Regions from separate parts of the Clostridium ljungdahlii DSM 13528 genome, predicted to be linked through region 1. Evidence: riboswitches for the same ligand, from Rfam matches in the RefSeq annotation. Region 1 holds a riboswitch; each other region holds the start of a gene.
What was found. A riboswitch is a leader RNA that binds a small molecule or an ion and turns the genes downstream of it on or off. The one in region 1 is predicted to bind glycine.

Region 1 (6,706 bases):
TGCTAATATATTTGTTCTATCTGATATAGTTTTTATTTCTTCAGCCATTATAGAAATATTTTTTACTACTTTCACATTTTCCAGTGCATGTCTTAATTCATTACTATACTGTGTATAATAATTTTCAAAGTCATGCTTTGAGCTTTCCGTATCTTTTTTAATATTTAAAGCCCTTTCCCTTATGTTTTTTGCAAGAGCCAAGCCTTGATTTGCCTCTTTTGCTGAGTTTTTTATTTCATGCTTTATATTTGATATCTTTTGGTTCACTTCTTCTATAGAAGATAAGTTCTCCTGCATATTAGAACATATTTGTGAAGATTCATCTGAAACCAACTTTATTTCCGAATGCGATTTTTCAAACATTTTATTTACATTATCCGCAGCTTCCAAAGCTTCTCCGCTTTTTAGTTTTACTTGTTCTATAATATACTTTATTTCATTCATTGCATAATTTAATGCTGAAGCCGTATCTCCAAATTCATCTCTTTTGTCAATTTGTATTCTGTAGTTTAAATTAAACTTTGATAATTCCAGGGCATACTTTCTTATTTTATGAAGTGGTTTTTTTATAGTTCCAGCTATAAATAACCCTATAAAGAATCCTATCAAAATAAATAGAACAGTTATCATAATTATTTTGTATTTTAACATATTTACTTCACTAAATATTTCACTCTTATCTATAGTAAGCCCCAGCGACCAATTTAAGTCAGCTATTGGTGCATAGGCCATAAACATATCTTCATTATCTTTTTTATAGTATCCCGAGCCACTTTTACCCATTATCATATTTTTTTCTAAAATTGACAGTTCACTTAAAGAATGATCTTTTTTTTCATCTTCTATAGTATTATCTTTATTTAGCACCAGTTTCAAATCCTTATGTGCTACCTTAACCCCTTCCTTATTTATTATAAAACAGTATCCGCTTTTACCCAGTTTTTCATTTTGAACTAATTTATTTAAACTTTCCATACTTACATTTGAAAATAATACTCCTACAACTTTTTCATAAGAATCTTTTATTGGAACTGCCACCGCCATTATCTGCTGCCCATCCGTATTCATCACTGGATCTGAAATAGACATTTTCCCACTTAACGCATTTTTAAGGTAGTAATTCTTGGTGTCCTCTAAATTAGCTTTAGTCTTTTCACCAGTTTGCATATAAATCATACCACTTGAATCCATCACATTTAAGTTCACATATCCTAATTGTTTTGCTCTCATCTTAAGAAGAGGTGTCTGTATTGAAGTATTCATGGATTTTATAATATCATTTGATGCTAACTCTTCAATTGCTTTAACATCCTGTTTTAAAGTTGCATCTATGAGTTTAGAAGACTCTATTGCTCTACTTTCAAGCGAAAATTTTATACTATCTTCCATAGCTCTATAAGCACTGTAATAAGATGTTATTCCTAATATACTGCATATGAATATTATAAGTATTCCAATCTCACAAACTATTTTCACTCCCACACTGTTTAAAAAAGATAGATTAAACTTTTTCTTCTTACCAAAAAATAACTTTGAGGCACTTAAAAATAATTTTTTTAACATAAAATTCCTCCAGTATATAAATTTACATTAATCATATCTTTTATTTTAATGTGGTATTTTTAAGCTGTTGTTAAATAGAACTTTTTTTAACGTAAATTTAACCTATGATAACCAACATGGATATTCCAATGAAATTTACAATAATATATTTGAATTGGCTTTTTTAATATGATATAATTGTGATAATTTAAAAGGGTCGGATGAAAATAATGGGATTAAATTTTTAAACCGTTATTAGACGAACCTCTGGAGAGACTCTTATGAGCACCGAAGGGGAAAGCCAAAGTTGGGTGAAACTCTCAGGTACAAGGGACAGAGGATTTTATACAAAATGATAATTATTGACTTAATTAATAGTTATTGTTTAAAATCTTATTTTCCAGAGACTAATTTAATTTGGTCTTTTTTTTTATAATTGCTAATAATAGAATTAATCAATACAAACTATTTAAAGGAGATGGATTATAAAATGAAGTCATTTATAACTGTACTTGGAGAAGACAAAACTGGTATTATTTACAAGGTAACTTCTGTACTATTTGAAAATAACATAAATATTTTGGACATAAACCAAACTCTCATAGAAGGCTATTTTACAATGGTAATGCTAGTTGATTTATCAAAAATGAAAACAGATTTTATAGAACTAAAAAATCACCTTGAAAACAAAGCTAAAGAAATAGGAGTTGTCATTAAGCTTCAACGAGAAGACATATTCACTTCTATGCACCAAATTTAAACTAAGGAGTTGAGTTAAATGATAAATACTAAAGACATTATGGAAACCATAAACATGATTGACAAAGAAAACCTAGACATAAGAACCATAACTATGGGTGTCTCTCTTTTAGATTGTATAGATAGTGATGGAAAAAAAGCAAGAACTAAAATTTACGATAAAATAACTAAACAAGCTGAAAACCTAGTAAAAACTGCCAATGAGATTGAAACGGAATATGGTATACCCATAATACATAAAAGAGTATCCGTTACACCTATTTCACTGATAGCCCAGGCAAGCTCTGATAAAAGTTATGTAGAATATGCCAAAATTTTAGATAAAGCTACCCAAACTTTAGGTATTGACTTTATTGGGGGTTTTTCAGCACTTGTACATAAAGGTTATACTAAAGGTGACAAAATACTTATAGAGTCCATTCCAGAATCTCTAGCTGTTACTGAAAAAGTCTGCTCCTCTGTAAATGTAGGAACTACAAAAGCAGGAATAAACATGGATGCAGTAAAAGATATGGGAAGAATAGTAAAGGAAACTGCCTATCTCACTAGAGAAAATGAGAGTATAGGTTGTGCAAAGTTAGTAATATTTTCAAACGCAGTAGAAGATAATCCTTTCATGGCAGGAGCATTTCATGGAGTTGGAGAAGCTGATTCCATAATAAACGTAGGTGTTAGTGGTCCTGGCGTTGTAAAATGTGCTCTAGAAGAAGTTAAGGGGCAAAATTTCAATGTAGTTGCAGAAACAATAAAAAAGACAGCTTTTAAAATAACAAGAATGGGTCAATTAGTTGCTGGAGAAGCTTCAAAAAGATTAAGTGTTCCTTTTGGTATAGTAGATTTATCACTTGCACCTACACCTGCTGTAGGAGACAGTGTTGCAAGAGTTCTGGAAGAGATGGGCCTTGAAAGTTGTGGGTGCCCAGGTACTACTGCTGCTCTAGCATTATTAAATGATGCAGTCAAAAAAGGAGGCATAATGGCAGCATCTCAAGTTGGTGGATTAAGTGGTGCGTTTATACCTGTAAGTGAGGATGAGGGTATGATAAGTGCAGTAAATTCAGGGTCTCTTAATCTTGAAAAATTGGAAGCAATGACTTGTGTATGTTCTGTAGGTCTTGACATGATAGGTATACCTGGTGATACTCCTGAATCCACTATATCTGCCATAATAGCAGATGAATCTGCTATTGGAATGATTAATAATAAAACAACTGCCGTGAGGGTAATCCCTGTTTACGGGAAAAATGTCGGAGATGAAGCAAATTTTGGAGGACTTCTCGGAAAAGCACCTATAATGCCTGTAAGTAAATTTTCAAGTGAAAGTTTCATAGCTAGAGGTGGAAGAATTCCTGCTCCAATTCACAGCTTTAAGAATTAGATTTTCCACTTAAAAGCCCCATATATTTTTAATGTTGAATGCAAATTTAAATATAGGTATAAATAAAATTTAATTTTATTGTAAACATGTTTAGAAATACAATAATACTACGATAACATATACATAGTTACTATATATTGCTATTCTAATGATTTATATGAGGTGAGATAGTATGTTGTCAAAAAAGAAATTAGTTCGAATAAGCGAATTAGAACCAGGAATGATATCAGCAAGTGATATAACCTTTGAAAATAAAATGCTGTTAGCTAAAGATATTGCCATTACGGAATCGGCTATAGAAAAGCTAAAACAAAATATTATTGTGGACGAAGTAGAAATTTACGTAGAAGATACTTCCGAGGATCCTTTAACTGCTAAAATAGAAACGGTACAAGAACTTGAGAATACTTTTAATGAATTTTCTTACAACTTGGAAAATATATTTGATACCATATCTAATTTAAAAGCTCCTGAAATAAAGGAAGTACGAACTTTTTCAGAAAAAATACAAGAAGAGTTTAACTCTACAGGCCTAGTTATTAAAAATATAGTATTCCACGGAAGTGGCAATGATACCATTTACAGACACAGCGTAAACGTAGCAGCTGTAAGTTTTATACTTGGAAAATGGTTGGGGTTTAGCAAAAGGGATATAAATTTATTAACTTACTCAGCAGTACTACATGATTTTGGAAAAATCAAGATAAGTAAGGATGTTATAAATAAAGAGGGAAATCTCACCCCAGAAGAATATAAAATTTTTAAAACTCATCCTGCCATAGGTTATAATTTTGTAAAAGAGATCCCCTATTTAGATTCTTCCGTAAGTTATGGTGTATTAATGCATCATGAGAGAATGGATGGGTCTGGGTATCCATTAGGTATTAAAGAAGATAAAATTCATAAATTTGCTAGAGTAATAGCTATTGCAGATTTGTTTGATGATTTAAGCTCCAATAGATATTGTAAAGAACTAAGCGGTCCTTTTGAAGCTTTAGAAATTATTCAACAGCAAAGCCTTGGGAAACTCGATTGCCAATATTGTACTATGTTTTTAAATCACATAGTAAACTACTATATGGGTGAAAATGTACTTTTAAATAATGAGCAATGTTGTAAAGTCATCCAAGTTGACATGAATGATTTGAGAAATCCTCTTTTACTTGATGACAATGGATTCCTTGATTTAAAAAAAGAAAAAGATTTATATGTTAAAAAGCTGGTTATTTAATAACCAGCTTTTTGTTCACTTTTTATAACATTTTGTTTTACAGTTGTATACATTTACTAATAATTAGCGTCAGTTCCATATAATAATCACTAAATCCTTGCTTTTTATATACGATATAGTATTATAGACTATGGTTTAATTACTTTTTAACAAACTATTATTACATTATATAACATAGGAGGCTATTATTTATGATAAAATTTACCGATAATGATAAAATTGACTTAGATTCATTAGAAATACAGGATGTTTTGGATATTAATACACTTCAAAAATTTCAGGATAACTTTGCTGATAGTATGAATATTGCAAGTGTTACAGTTGACAAAAATGGACACCCTGTAACAAAACCAAGCTCTTACACTGACTTTTGTTTAAATCTCACCCAATCAACTTCCAAAGGAACTTCCCGCTGTGCAGAGTCACACCGCAGGGGAGGTGAAGAAGCAACAAGGACTGGCAAACCATATATTTATACTTGCCATGCGGGTTTGATTGATTTTGCTGCTCCTATAATAATAGAAGGCAAATCAATAGGAACAATACTTGGTGGACAAGTTGCTTATTCTAAAGTAGATGAATCAGTCGTTCGAAAAAATGCCGCAGAAATGGGTATAAACGCTGATAGATATGTAGATGCATCGAACAAAGTCTATACAGTAAGTGAAAAAAGCGTAAGAGCAGCTGCTGAAGTTTTATTTATCGTGGCAAATGCACTTTCCAAAATAGGTTATGAGGCACTTTTACTTGGTGTATCTACTAAAAATTTATCTGAAAATTTCGGCCAAATTTCAGCAACTATGGAAGAGCTAGCTGCTTCAGCTGTAAATGTAAGCAACAATCAACATCTTTTAAATGAAGAAATAAGCAGAGTTAAAAATATATCTATGGATATAAATTCTATATTAAATTCCATAAAAAGTATTGCAGATCAAACAAAAATGCTTGGTTTAAATGCTTCTATAGAAGCAGCTAGAGCTGGAGAAGCTGGAAAAGGATTCAGTGTAGTAGCTGCAGAAATAAGAAAACTATCTCAGGATTCTAAAGAAACTGCTTCTAAAATAACAGATCTTACTAAAAAAATACAGGAATCTGTAGATAAGGCACTAGAAACTTCCAGTTCCACTTTTGAAACTACAGAACAACAGACATCTGCAATAGAAGAAGTATCTGCTAATGTCCAGGAAGTTTCCGTAGTAGCAGACACATTAAGTAACATGGCAAATAAGAAATAGTTATGAATTGGTAGTTAAGAATTAATAGTTATGGATGATTTTCTTACGCTTTTCACTATTAATTCTTAACTCTCTCATATATAAAATTTTTACTTAACATAAAAAAATTGTAAATTAATCAATTTACTTAGTGGATAGTGACAAGTGCTATATGGCAAGTGAATGAGTCTTTTTATTTTAAATCATATCTTTTTAATAATATCCACGTATTTTTATTCCACATATAAAGGGATATATTATCAAAATACTCGTCAAAATCACAGGGATATTTGTTCACATAATCCCATATTTCTTTAAATTTGTCCTGTATCCTCTTTGACACTATAGTACAATGAAATACCTTATTTTTACCCTCGTTGGATTTAAAATTTATCCATGGGATTTTGCTAAGTTCATCTATAAGTTCATCATGTGTTTTCTTTGCCTCAGGTGACACCTTCACATTCATATAAATTACATCTTTCCTAAACTTACCATATTCCTGGATTTTTATTTGGGTCTTATGATTGTTTTTTTGAAACTCTTGTAAAACCTTCAACATATCTTCAATTTTATCCGTTT
Region 2 (6,706 bases), 550 kb from region 1:
CTATGCAGAATTAAATATGTAAGTTTTATAACTAAAAAAAATAAACTTATGCGTAGGAATGTTTTACAATAAACAAGTACATTTAAATATTTTCTGCTTAGACTTATCAAAATATTTAACGTACTTGTGGTTGTAAAATATTCGGAGCATAAGTTTATTTTTAGCTTAGGAACTCTGTTACTTTTTATTCCACTTAACTACAGGTTTCCTTGCTGCCTTTACTTCATCTAACCTTTTAATTATAGTCGTATTTGGTGCTGATTTTACTATGTCGGGATTTTCCTTAGCCTCTTTTGCAATGCTTATCATATCATCTATAAATTCATCCAGTGTTTCCAACTTTTCATTTTCTGTGGGTTCTATCATCATCGCTTCTTTTACGATTAATGGAAAATATATAGTTGGAGGGTGGTATCCGTAATCCAAAAGTCTTTTTGCTACATCCAGAGTTGTAACTCCATTTTCATCTTCTTTCAAGCCCCCAAGTACACATTCATGTTTACAAATTGTATTTATAGGTATATTATAATAATCCTTTAGTCTTTCCTTTATATAGTTGGCATTTAAGACTGCATCTTCACTAACTTCCCTTAATCCATCTGCTCCCATACTCAAGATATAGGAAAATGCCTTTACCATAACTCCAAAGTTTCCATAAAAGCTTCTTACTTTTCCTATGGAATAAGGTCTGTCATAATCCAAATAATATTTATCTTTGTCTTTAGAAACTACGGGAACAGGTAAAAATTCCATAAGTTTCTTTTTAACTCCTATAGGTCCACTTCCTGGTCCGCCACCGCCGTGAGGTGTTGAAAAAGTCTTGTGAAGGTTCATATGACATACATCAAATCCCATATCTCCAGGTCTTGTCTTTCCCATATTGGCATTCATGTTAGCACCATCGTAGTAAAGAAGTCCCCCTGCTTCATGGACAAGTCTAGCTATTTCTATAATATTTTTTTCAAAAAGTCCAAGTGTATTAGGATTTGTAAGCATAAGTCCTGCTACTTCATTACTTAATATGGATTTCAAAGATTCGATGTCCACTGTTCCATCTTCATCCGATTTCACTTCTATTATTTCAAACCCTGCACAAGAAGCTGAAGCTGGATTTGTGCCATGAGCTGAATCAGGAACTATAATCTTTTTTCTCTTAAAATCTCCCCTTTTTTCATGGTAAGCTTTTATAATCATAAGTCCTGAAAGTTCTCCATGAGCTCCTGCTGCCGGCTGGAGAGATACAGTTTCAAAGCCTGTTATTTCAGCAAGTTTTTGACTTAATTCATACATAAGTTTTAAAGCTCCCTGGGTAGTTTCTTCTGGCTGGTACGGATGAAGCTGAGTAAATTCCTTAAAATCTGCCATATCTTCATTTATTTTAGGATTATACTTCATAGTACAGGAACCAAGAGGATAAAATCCCGTATCCACACCAAAGTTTTTATTAGAAAGCAGTGTAAAATGTCTTATTACATCTACTTCACTTACTTCTGGAAGCTCAGGCTCCTCTTTGCCTATAAATTCTTCAGGCAACAATTTTTCAATACCTTCTTCTGGTACGTCACATTTAGGAAGGGAGTAGGCCTTTCTGCCTTCTTTGGAAAGTTCAAAAATAAGTTTATTATATTCTTTCATTACTCAATTCCCTCCAATACAGAAGTTAATTTATCAATTTCATTCTTTGTCCTCTTTTCAGTTACACATAAAAGCATTGAATTTTTATAAGAAGGATATTGTTTTTCAAGATCATATCCACCTAATATTTTATTTTCAAGTAGTTTCTTATTTATGTCTCCTACTGGATTTTTACAAGCAACTACAAATTCATTGAAAAACGGTTTGTCAAATACAGCTTTGTACTTTCCACCTTCAGTAAGTTTTTTAAATGCATAATGAGATTTTTGGACATTTTGATAAGCTACTTCTTTAATTCCCTTTTTACCTAGTGTAGTTAAATATATAAGTGCTGTAAGTGCATTTAATGCTTCATTGGAGCATATATTTGAAGAAGCCTTTTCACGTCTTATATGCTGCTCTCTTGCCTGAAGTGTTAGTACATAGCCTCTCTTACCTTCTGAATCCGTAGTTTCACCTACAATTCTTCCTGGAATTTTTCTCAAATACTTTTTAGTAGTAGTTAAAAATCCAAGATAGGGACCGCCGTAATTCATGCTGTTTCCAAGAGATTGTCCCTCACCTACAACTACATCTGCTCCATATTCTCCAGGACTCTTTAGTATTCCAAGAGAAATGGGATCACAAAATACTATTAAAAGGGATTTATTATCGTGAACATACTTCTCCACATCCTGCAGTTCCTCTATTAACCCTAAAAAATTTGGTGTTTGAACTATAACTGCCGCTGTGTCCTTATTAATCTGACCTTTAAGTTTGTCTATATCAGTAACTCCACTTGCTTCATCTATTTCTATTAGATTTAAATCTTTAAATCTCAAGTAAGTTTTAAGTACCTTTCTAACTTCAGGGTTTAAAGTTTTTGAAACTACTATATTTTTACGTCTTGTTACATTTGCAGCCATTTGTGCTGCTTCTACACAAGCTGTAGCTCCATCATACATTGAAGCATTTGAAACTTCCATACCTGTTAAATTAGCCATAACTGTCTGATACTCAAATATAGTCTGAAGTGTACCCTGGCTTATTTCAGCCTGATAAGGAGTATATGCAGTATAAAACTCAGACCTTGACGTTATGTGCTTTATCACAGAAGGTATATAGTGGTCATAAACCCCTGCACCTAAAAAACAGGTCAGATCATCACAGCTTTTATTTGATTTTGCAATGTCCTTAATGTAAGACTCCACTTCAAGCTCGGACATTCCATTATTTATATTTAATTTTCTATTTAAACGAACACTTTCTGGTATATCGGAAAACAGATCATCTATGCTGCTTACTCCTATTTTCTCCAGCATAATTGTCTTGTCTTCTTCTGTAAGTGGTAAATAAGGATGCATGTCAATCACTCCTTATCACATATTTTTTCATAGTTTGCTGCATCAAGTAAATCTTTCAATTCCGATTCATCTGATATTTCAATTGAAATTATCCAGTTTTTATAAGGATCTTCATTGAGGCCTTCAGGACTATCTACAAGTTCCTCATTTACTTCTAAGACCTTACCTGAAACTGGAATACACAAATCTGAAGCTGCTTTTACAGATTCAACTGTTCCAAATACATCACCTTTTGAGAATTCTGAATCCACTTCAGGAAGTTCAACAAAAACAATTTCTCCTAAAGAATCCTGGGCAAAATCTGTAATACCAACATAAGCTTTGTCCCCATCAACTTTTATCCATTCATGATCTTTTGAATACAATAATTCCTTTAAAGTTTTCATTTATAAATCCTCCCCACTATTTGTTATAATTTTTATTATAAAATTTCTTGCTAACTACTTCCGCATTTAAAAGCTTATTCCTCACCTTTATAGAAATAGAAGTTCCAATAGGTGCATATTTAGAATCAATTAAAGCAAAACCTATATTTTTATTTAAAGAGGGTGAGCGATATCCAGTGGTTACTTCTCCTATTTTCTTATTCTCTGCAAAAACTTCGTATCCGTGCCTTGAAATTCCTCTTTCCTTCATTTCAAAGCCAACTATTTTTCTCTTTAGTCCTTCTTTTTTCTGCTTTACAAGAGCATCTTTGCCTATGAAATTGTCCTTATCAAGTTTCACAAAAATTCCTATGCCTGCTTCAAGAGGTGTAATTGATTTAGACAATTCATTTCCATAAAGTGGCAAGCTAACTTCAAATCTCAAAGTATCCCTTGCACCAAGTCCTATTGGTTTTATACCATCTTCTTTACCTGTTTCAAGTATCTTATCCCACAGATACTCTGCATTTTCGGTTTCTGAATAAATTTCAAATCCATCTTCTCCTGTATATCCTGTTCTTGAAACCATGCACCTTTTTCCAGCAACTAGTACATCTTTTTTGAAGAAATAGAACTTGATGCTATCTAAATCTGTATCCGTTAATTTTTGAAGTATTTTTTGCGCATTTGGCCCCTGAATTGCAAGCTGTATAATTGAAGGAGATATATTTTTTATATCTACCTGAAAATTTTCCTTATTTTTTTTCATCCAGTCAATATCTTTATCAGTATTTGCAGCGTTTATTACGAGAAAAAAGTGCTCATTTGTAAATTTATAAACAAGTATATCATCTACTATTCCACCTTCTGGATAACACATAGGTGTATATAATATTTGGTTTTCTTTAATCTTAGCTGCATCATTCGTTATTAAATTTTGAACAAATTCTAGTGCATCTTTTCCTGTTATATCTGCTTCTCCCATATGTGAGACATCAAATAATCCTGCTTTTTTACGTACTGCTTGATGTTCAGATGTTATGCCTTCAAATTGTACTGGCATATCCCATCCTGCAAAATCTATTATTTTTGCACCGTATTTCTTATAAGAATCAAACAGCGGAGTTTTCTTTAATTCTTCCATAACATAAAACCTCCTTAATATTTTTATGCATTAAAAAAAAGGATATGGAGACTATTTACCCAATAGTCCACATATCCTCTGTTTTTTTACCTGAGAGTTTCGATATTAAATATCTTTCACCTTTGGTACTGTCTTAATAACAGCTTTTTCAGAGTTTTGTCCTACAGCGCTCCTTCTACCTGAGAGTTTTTGATATATCCGTGGCGGCATATCATTGCTTCTTCGGTTAACAACTAGATGCTATCTCGCACTGTATTCATCCAATTTATATACTTTTTACTACATTATTAATATACACCTTAGAATATGGAATTTCAATAAAAATATTTTTAATTTTTATCTGAACTTTCAAATTTCTTATCCATACTCTTTATATATTCTTCCATAGCATTTACAAGGTGCTTTGAAACCTCTACTGCTTCAACAACGGTTTTGGCACCTGTTACCACATCACCTGATGCAAAAACTCCAGACCTTGTAGTTCTTCCTGAATCGTCTGTCTGTATAAGTCCTTTGGAATTTACTTCTATTCCTTCAGAATTGTTTACTATATTTGCCTTAGGTCCCTGGCCTACAGCAATTATTATAGAATCTGCATTAAAAAGCTTTGTTTCCTCATCTTTTAACGTTACTTTCTTTTTCCCTGTATTTTCATCAAAGGACACCTCAGTTGGAACTACTTTAATTCCATCATCTGTTATTTCAACTGGTGCCATTTTATAGAGAAATTTCACTCCATCAAGTTTGGCATAATCAATTTCTATATTATCTGCTCCTGCATGTTCTTCATCACTCCTTGCAATGATAGTTACGTCATTTGATCCATTTCTAATTATAGTCCTTGCAGCATCCATAGCAACATTTCCTGCTCCTATAATTGCAACTTTATCTCCCAAATTATAGGCCTCAGGATTTTTAAGATAATCTATGGCATAATTCACATTACCATAAGTTTCTCCTTTAAGTCCCAAGCTCCTTGGGCTCCACACTCCTGTTCCTATATAAACCGCCCTGTATCCATCCCTAAACAAATCTTCAACAGTTATCACAGGTCCTATAAGAGTATTAGGCCTTATCTTAACTCTCATATGGAGAAGTTTATCCTTAAGCCTGTCCAAAATATCTTTAGGAAGTCTAAAGGCAGGTATGCCGTATCTCAAAACTCCTCCTATATCTTCATGGGATTCAAATATAGTTACATCATATCCCTTTCTTGCCATTATAAAGGCAATACTCAATCCTGCTGGACCTGACCCTACTACTGCAATTTTTTTATTCAACTTTTTTATATCAGCTGACGTTATAAAATTAAGATAAAAGTCTGATATATATTTTTCGATAAGACCAAACTTTATAGGAGTTCCTTTTTTACCAAGCACGCAATGGCCTTCACAAAACTTTTCATGTGGACAAACTTGTGAACAAATAGCTGACATGGGGTTATTTTCAAAAAGAAGTTTCCCGGCTTCTTTTATTTTATTCTCTTTAAAAAGTTTTATTACTTCATTTATAGGGGTACTTACAGGGCATCCTTTTTTACATTGAGGCACTTTACATCCAAGACATCTATTAGCTTCACCAAAAACAATTTTATCCAATTCTTCTTCCTCCCTTGTGTGTAAACAAATTCTATAATGTTTTATTTACCATCTGTACTATTTTTTATCAATACTCTGTACTAATATTTATATTACATATATATAATCATATATAATAGAAATTATCAATACTTATTATCTGTATCTGTATTAATAATCTTCTGTATTTCTTAATCCATCTTAAAAATACTTGAGATTTCATAAGATTTATAATAGTTATCATGCACAACAAGCACCCCTGTTTTCTTCCTAACTTTTGTAAAATTGCTTCAAAATAATAATTTATTGTATTTTAAATAAAAAGCTGCATTAGCTTGAAGTTAATCCTCCATCTAATGCAGCTTTTCAACGATATTCTAAATATTAATCCTACATTTATCATTAGCAAACAATATTTCTGCTAAAACTTTTACTGCCAATTAAATTTATTACACTAAATTATTTATCTGTTTTATTATAATTTATTAAACATCCATCTAACAATATATTTACTTCTTTTTCAGTAAGCTTGTCAATTTTTACATTGAACTTTTTAAGGTTCCTCTTTACCACATAAGCATCTATTTCAGATGGTCTCTCAGCAACAGCCTTTCTTATATTAGGAATAAATATATAATCGCC
Region 3 (6,706 bases), 2.3 Mb from region 1:
TGACCCCCACCAAGTCACCATTCCTAAAGATCTTGTTACTGAAGTATATTTTCCTGTGAAGAAAAAGTAGTATCAAGCAAAACAAAAACATCTTATTTATACGAGGAGGTACTTATGATAGAAAGAAACTACTGGCCAACTACAAAATGGCAAGCCGCAGATTCTAAAACCTTGAGAATGGACTCTGAAAAACTTTCAAAACTTGAGCCTATGGTAAAATCCGAGTACAGCAATATAACTGGTATTGTTGTTGTGAGAAACGGATATATTGCTTATGAAATCATTTGGTTTTGAGGATTTATTCGGGGAAAACATGAGAAGATGGGTCAAAGATCCAAATGGTAACTCCACAGGAGGATGGGGACTTAAGTTAACTCCTCGTGATAGATTGAGACTTATTAAGGAATGTATTATACTAGCCGTACTAGACTAAACTTATTACCACAATTTTTGAGTCACTTTTTCTAACTGCAAAAATTGTGGAAGAAACCATTCAACCTGAGCGAACTGCTTTTTCATTAGAATTACAAGATATTATGCGTTATCACTTTAAACCTACTAATTTCCATTCAAATAAAAAATATGATATCTATAGATGATGAACTAAAGCAAGACACCCGCCCCATGGGCGGTCTTGACTTTAGTGGTTAAGTAATTTTCATATAAAGGGTAATATTCAATAAGTATTAGCCTATGCTAAATTTCTTTTGCCATCTTCTTCAGTTTTCTTTTTTGATTTAAATACCTTGTAAATCACCCCAAGCATTATAAACCATACAGGTGTTACAAATAAGGCTACACGAGTTTCATTATTAAGTGCTAATGTAACTATAACAAAAGCAAAGAATGCTAGAATTATATAGTTCATGATTGGATAAAGTGGCATTTTAAATTTGTTATTGGCAGCAAGTTCAGGTTTAGTTTTACGGTATTTCATGTGACAGATAACTATAATTGCCCAGATGTATATATAGCAAAATGTTGATATACTTGTAATTAGTACAAATACTTCACCTGGCATGATATAGTTTAAAATAACTGCAATTAAGATAACGGCTGCAGAAAATATTGCAGCATTGCAAGGTATATGATTAGAAGTTAACTTTTTCATTGACCCAGGTGCATTATTTTCTTTGGCAAGAGAGTAAACCATACGGCTTGTACTGAAAATACCGCTATTACAAGCAGATGCTGCTGATGTTAGCACAACAAAGTTTACAATGCTTGCTGCTGCTGCAATTCCAACTGAAGCAAATACCTGTACAAATGGACTTTTAGCTGGATTGATTGAGTTCCATGGATATATTCCCATAATAACAGCAAGTGCTCCTACATAGAAAATAATAATTCTAATTGGAATGTTATTAATAGCCCTTGGAATAACATGCTCTGGATTTTCAGTTTCACCAGCTGTTAAACCAACTAATTCGATTCCAGTGAAAGCAAATACAACCATTTGAAATGAAAGTATAAAGCCATTTGCCCCATTTGGTAGCCAACCTCCATGTCTCCAAAGGTTTGAAAAGCTAGATGCACCAGCATTTGTAGAAAATCCTTTAATAATCATAAATGTACCAACTATAATAAGTGCCAAAATTGCAACAACTTTAATTAATGCAAACCAGAATTCCATTTCACCAAATAATTTTACCGCAGTAAGGTTCATAATTAGTAAAATTACAAGAACTATAAGGCTTGGTACCCATCGAGGTACATTGGGAATCCAGTACTGTACATAAAGTCCAGTGGCAGCTACATCGGCCATAGCAAGTGAAATCCAACAGAACCAGTATGTCCATCCAGTAATAAATGCTGCTCCTTCTCCTAGATAATCGTACACAAACTCTACAAAAGAATGGTAGTTTAAATTAGAAAGCAATAATTCGCCAAGGGCACGCATTACAAAAAATAAAATAATTCCTGTTATAGCATATGCAAATAGAATAGATGGACCAGCCAAGTGAATGGACCTGCCTGAACCAAGAAATAATCCAGTACCAATTGCACCTCCAATTGCAAGTAATTGGACATGACGATTTTTTAGTCCTCTCGATAAATTTTGATTTTCTGACATATATATTCCGCCTTTCTAAACGTTACTTTTTTTACCTATGTTGCTGCATTCGTATTTCTAGAGTTATTATCTTGATATTAAGATATAATTTTCCATATGAATGATGTACAAATACACTATTAGTATGAGTGCTGTTAAAAAATATAACTATAAATTGAAGCAACTTTTAATTCTTCATAATACTGCAAAGCTAATAGCATCACCTTTTTCATTATCTTCATATTCATTTTTCTCAAAAATAGACAATTTGAATAATTTAAGTAACCCTAGACGTACAGTAAGATAGGTTCTAGTTCCATTTAGCAGGACTAAAAGTAAACCCTTCCATACTATAGAATTGGTTTTAGTAAATAGTTTTGTTAATTGATCCATTTTATCCCTCCATCTTAGTCAAAAGCATGTACTAGAAATGCCTTTTCCTATATAAATATTTTGTGGTTGGAGATACAAATGGGAATAGATAAGATCTAAATGAAGTAATTAATTATATATTACTTTTGTAAGATGTGTTACCTTTTCCCTGTCCTTTTACCTGAGAGTTTCGCCATGCGACTTTCTCCTTCGGTGCTCAATAAGAGTCTCTCCAAGGATTCATCCAATAGCGGTCATCTCTATAATTAAATAGGTACCTGAAAGATTTACTTCTTCGGTGAATGGCAAAAGCCATAACTCTCCCACTATCTTCATCTGAATTATTAATTTTATTATATACTAATACATATTTGATAAAATTGCAACAATTTCTTCACTTTTAACTAAAATAAAAATTATATTTCATCATAATTTCTAAAAACATTTATACTAAAGTGACCATATTAAGTCAAAACTAAATAAAACAAAAAAATGAAAACGACTTTTCTATTTTATTAATTCAAATCTCCACTTTTGACTTATTTCCGGATACTTTTCATGATCTACTTCACTAACAAACATGTCTATTGGTCTTGCAAATACACCGCAGTTACCGTAAAGAGCTTTATATATAACTAATTCTTCTTCTGTCTCAGTATGTGTTGCAAAATCTAATATTAAGTAACTTTTATTTTTGAAATGTCTAACCATCTTTCCTGTATGATTTCGTAATTCTATTTTTCTTTTTTCTAATTCGTCCATATCTTTTCACACTCCTAATATATATTCTGCTTTTATTATCTAAAGTAAATTCTGTTTCTACTTGAATTTTATTAAAGTCAATTTTATCTAATACTACTATGTCAATAAAATTGCGTTTCTTTTTAAAATAACTCTTTATTGAACTTTTCATTACTAATTCATATGCTTGATACATAAAACTTTTTAGAGATTTTTCTCTCATCCCATGTGAAGCAGTTGGATCTAACAACTATGCTGCCAATTAGGGGAATACTTTTTCAATTTTTTAGTACTCACTTCTTTTTTCACTTCTGTGTTATATTTATAAAGGAATTTTGTATAATTTATAGAATAAATACCTAGATGCAGTACTAATAATAGATCCTAATAATTCTGAGGCTAAAAATTTAAAAGATGTATTTGCAAAAGCAGTTCAAGATCAGCAGGAAAAATCAAAATATAAGTTGGAAGCAGTAAATGCAAAAAAACAGCAGAAGCAAGATGATGACGATATCACTCATAAAAGTGCATCATACATACAAGAACACGGAGGAGTCAACTATAGTCAAGCATTAAAAATCGTTGAAAGTAAATATCCTAATTCTTCTTTTGAGCCTGCACAAAACGTTGTTGGTACTGATACTTTAAAAAGGTTTCTCTCTGATGATATATTAAATGCAAGTTATGTTTTATATGGACACGATAATAGTGATGGAACTGATTTTCAAAATCTTATATTAGTGAGTAAAGAAACTGGACGCATATTTGAATTAGGACCGGATGGTAAAATATACAAGTAAAAATCAAGTCCACTTTATACCAATAGTCCTAAAACAAAATAAACGTTCCTGTAATTATAACTGCTTCGATAATATCTCAACTAATATTTTAATAAAAAAAATCGTAAGTACAATTATAATTACAGGACGTACTATTTTTGATCCGCTTTTTGTAAAATAACCAGAACCAATGTAATTTCCAGCAATACTAAATAAGCCTGCGACTAAACCCAAAACTAAAAATACTTTTGCATTTATAATGAATGTTACTAAACTAGCTACATTTGATGATAAATTTATAGCTTTTGTAATTCCTGCAGAAGTATTCATACTCAAATTTGCAATGCTCGTCAATAATAACAATAAAAATGTTCCTGTTCCTGGGCCATAAAACCCATCATAGATTCCCAAAAAAAATGCAATTAACATACATGTTATGTATGTTTTATAATTCATTGATGTTTCCTGTTTATTATCTTCAAGATTATGCTTATGTAAGACATAAAATGCTGTTATAGGCAAAATGAACAACATTAAAATTTTAAAATAAAAGTCTTCTATTTTTAAGGAAATAAGAGCCCCAAGCGGTGACCCGATCAAAGCACAAACTGCGCTGCAAATTCCTAGTTTCAACTTTATATATCCATTTTTAGCATAACGACATGTAGCTATAATTGTCCCCATACAAGAACTCATTTTATTTGTACCAATAGCAAAATGAACCGGAATCCCTGAAATCATATATGCTGGAAGCGATATAAGTCCTCCTCCCCCTGCAATTGCATCTACAAAACCTGCAATAAAAACCAGCGGACATACTATAATATATGTAATCATTTCTAACCTCCCCATAAATTTATACAAATTGATATTACCAACTTTTTAATATATAATCAAATTTATATATTTTATTCATCATATAAATTCAATTTATACTAGATTGCTATGGTTATTTTTGACATGTATTAAAAAATATTATATACTAAAGAATAGAATATGTTGACTAACTAGTTAGTCTAATTTTAATTTGTATAAATTAGGAGGTAAAAAGGATGCATAAATTGATCGATTTAACAATCAATGAAGAACAATTGAAAAAGACAGCAGCCAGTGCTAAAGAGAAAAACATCATTATTCCAACACTAGCACAAATGAAAGACTCCAGCAAGGTACCTGCAAAAATTAAAGCTAGATTAAAAGAAACAGGATTATGGGACATAGATCCCATTAATTTATTTAGAATTTCCTGGTATAATGAGCCTGTAGCAAAAGGTGGTTTGTACAACAAATTACCAAACTATATTGAGATTCCTCCTGAAATTTCAGGTGTTAAAGCTAGAATTTTTGCTATGGCAGGAAAGTTCTTTCCAACAGGAGCTCATAAAGTTGGGGCAAGCTTTGCTTGTCTAGTTCCACGTCTAGTAACTGGTCAATTTGATCCTACTTACCATCAGGCAGTATGGCCTTCAACAGGTAACTTCTGCCGTGGAGGAGCTTATAACTCAGCTTTATTAGGCTGCAGTTCAATTGCTATCTTGCCGGAAAATATGAGTAAAGAACGTTTTGATTGGCTCAAAAAAGTAGCTGGAGAAGTTATCGCTACCCCTGGTTCTGAAAGTAACGTAAAAGAAATCTATGATAAAACATGGGAACTAAGAAGAACAAGAGATAATGTTGTTATATTTAATCAGTTTGGTGAACTCGGTAATCATTTATGGCATTATGAAGTTACTGGCAGTGCTATGGAATCAGTTATTAAAGCTGAAGCTGGTGAGAAAGGAAAACTTGCTGGCGTATGTTTAACATCAGGATCAGCTGGAACTTTAGGAAGTGCAGACTATTTAAAGGATCAATATCCAAATGCTAAATTTGCAGTTGGTGAGGCATTACAATGTCCAACCCTGCTTAACAATGGTTTTGGCGAACATAGAATTGAAGGTATTGGTGACAAACATGTCCCATGGATTCATAATATAAGAAATACAGACATGGTTATTGCAATAGATGATAATGATAGTTTAGCTATGTTCCGTCTATTTAATGAACCTGCTGGACAAGAATATCTAAGGTCTGCAGGAGTTAAAGAAGATGTAATTAAAAAACTTTCATGGGTTGGTATATCAGGTGCAGCAAATATACTTTCATGTATCAAATTCGCAAAATATTACGAATTAAATGAAAATGATATGGTAATAACAGTGCTTACTGATTCAGCAGAAATGTATCAATCAAGATTACAAGAAATGACTGCCCAAAGAGGAAGAGATTATGAAGTTGTTGACGGTGCTATAGATCATAATAGAAATGTTTTAGGTGTTAGAACTGATAGTATGGAAGAATTAACATATCAAAGTAAAAAGCGTATTCATAATCTTAAATACTATACATGGATTGAACAACAACAATATGATTTAGAAGAATTAAACGCACAATGGTATGATTATGATAATTACTGGGGTAAGCTTCACCAAATGGGACCAGAACTTGATAAATACATTGAGGCCTTTAATGAGAGAACCGGTTTAACAAAGAATCTATAATGCTTAGTAATAAAAGTTGTATGTTAAGGGGTATATTGTATATATATCCCTTTTCTTGTTTTCTAAATTAATCATTCATAATAATCCTAAAGACATTTCCACTACCACAAATACATATCTCCATGTAAGTAAAAAAGCACCAGGCCAAAACCTAGTGTTTTCTAGTGGGTAAGCAAATCTATAAGCCGAGTTCTGTATTAGACAATCATCTATCTAGGCCC

Region 2: it holds a riboswitch for glycine, as region 1 does, so the genes downstream of both, gcvT (glycine cleavage system aminomethyltransferase GcvT) here and CLJU_RS14420 (ACT domain-containing protein) in region 1, are expected to answer to the same signal.
Region 3: it holds a riboswitch for glycine, as region 1 does, so the genes downstream of both, CLJU_RS04095 (transcriptional regulator) here and CLJU_RS14420 (ACT domain-containing protein) in region 1, are expected to answer to the same signal.

Annotation. Positions count from the first base shown of each region.
Region 1 is NC_014328.1:3,226,583-3,233,288, forward strand. It holds gene CLJU_RS14415 (methyl-accepting chemotaxis protein) at 1-1,563, opposite strand, end outside; glycine riboswitch at 1,800-1,889, shown strand; gene CLJU_RS14420 (ACT domain-containing protein) at 2,033-2,302, shown strand; gene CLJU_RS14425 (PFL family protein) at 2,321-3,679, shown strand; gene CLJU_RS14430 (HD-GYP domain-containing protein) at 3,852-4,910, shown strand; gene CLJU_RS14435 (PocR ligand-binding domain-containing protein) at 5,102-6,145, shown strand; gene CLJU_RS14440 (2'-5' RNA ligase family protein) at 6,318-6,706, opposite strand, start outside.
Region 2 is NC_014328.1:2,672,747-2,679,452, forward strand. It holds gene gcvPB (aminomethyl-transferring glycine dehydrogenase subunit GcvPB) at 178-1,635, opposite strand; gene gcvPA (aminomethyl-transferring glycine dehydrogenase subunit GcvPA) at 1,635-2,978, opposite strand; gene gcvH (glycine cleavage system protein GcvH) at 2,984-3,364, opposite strand; gene gcvT (glycine cleavage system aminomethyltransferase GcvT) at 3,381-4,487, opposite strand; glycine riboswitch at 4,556-4,649, opposite strand; gene CLJU_RS11900 (NAD(P)-dependent oxidoreductase) at 4,817-6,085, opposite strand; gene CLJU_RS11905 (hydratase) at 6,524-6,706, opposite strand, start outside.
Region 3 is NC_014328.1:915,797-922,502, reverse strand. It holds gene CLJU_RS22825 (GyrI-like domain-containing protein) at 1-70, shown strand, start outside; gene CLJU_RS04105 (hypothetical protein) at 115-294, shown strand; gene CLJU_RS04100 (amino acid permease) at 692-2,074, opposite strand; gene CLJU_RS04095 (transcriptional regulator) at 2,249-2,446, opposite strand; glycine riboswitch at 2,585-2,671, opposite strand; gene CLJU_RS04090 (DUF1653 domain-containing protein) at 2,933-3,187, opposite strand; gene CLJU_RS04085 (hypothetical protein) at 3,631-3,966, shown strand; gene CLJU_RS04080 (sulfite exporter TauE/SafE family protein) at 4,021-4,782, opposite strand; gene CLJU_RS04075 (pyridoxal-phosphate dependent enzyme) at 4,998-6,485, shown strand; RNA gene rnpB (RNase P RNA component class A) at 6,651-6,706, opposite strand, start outside.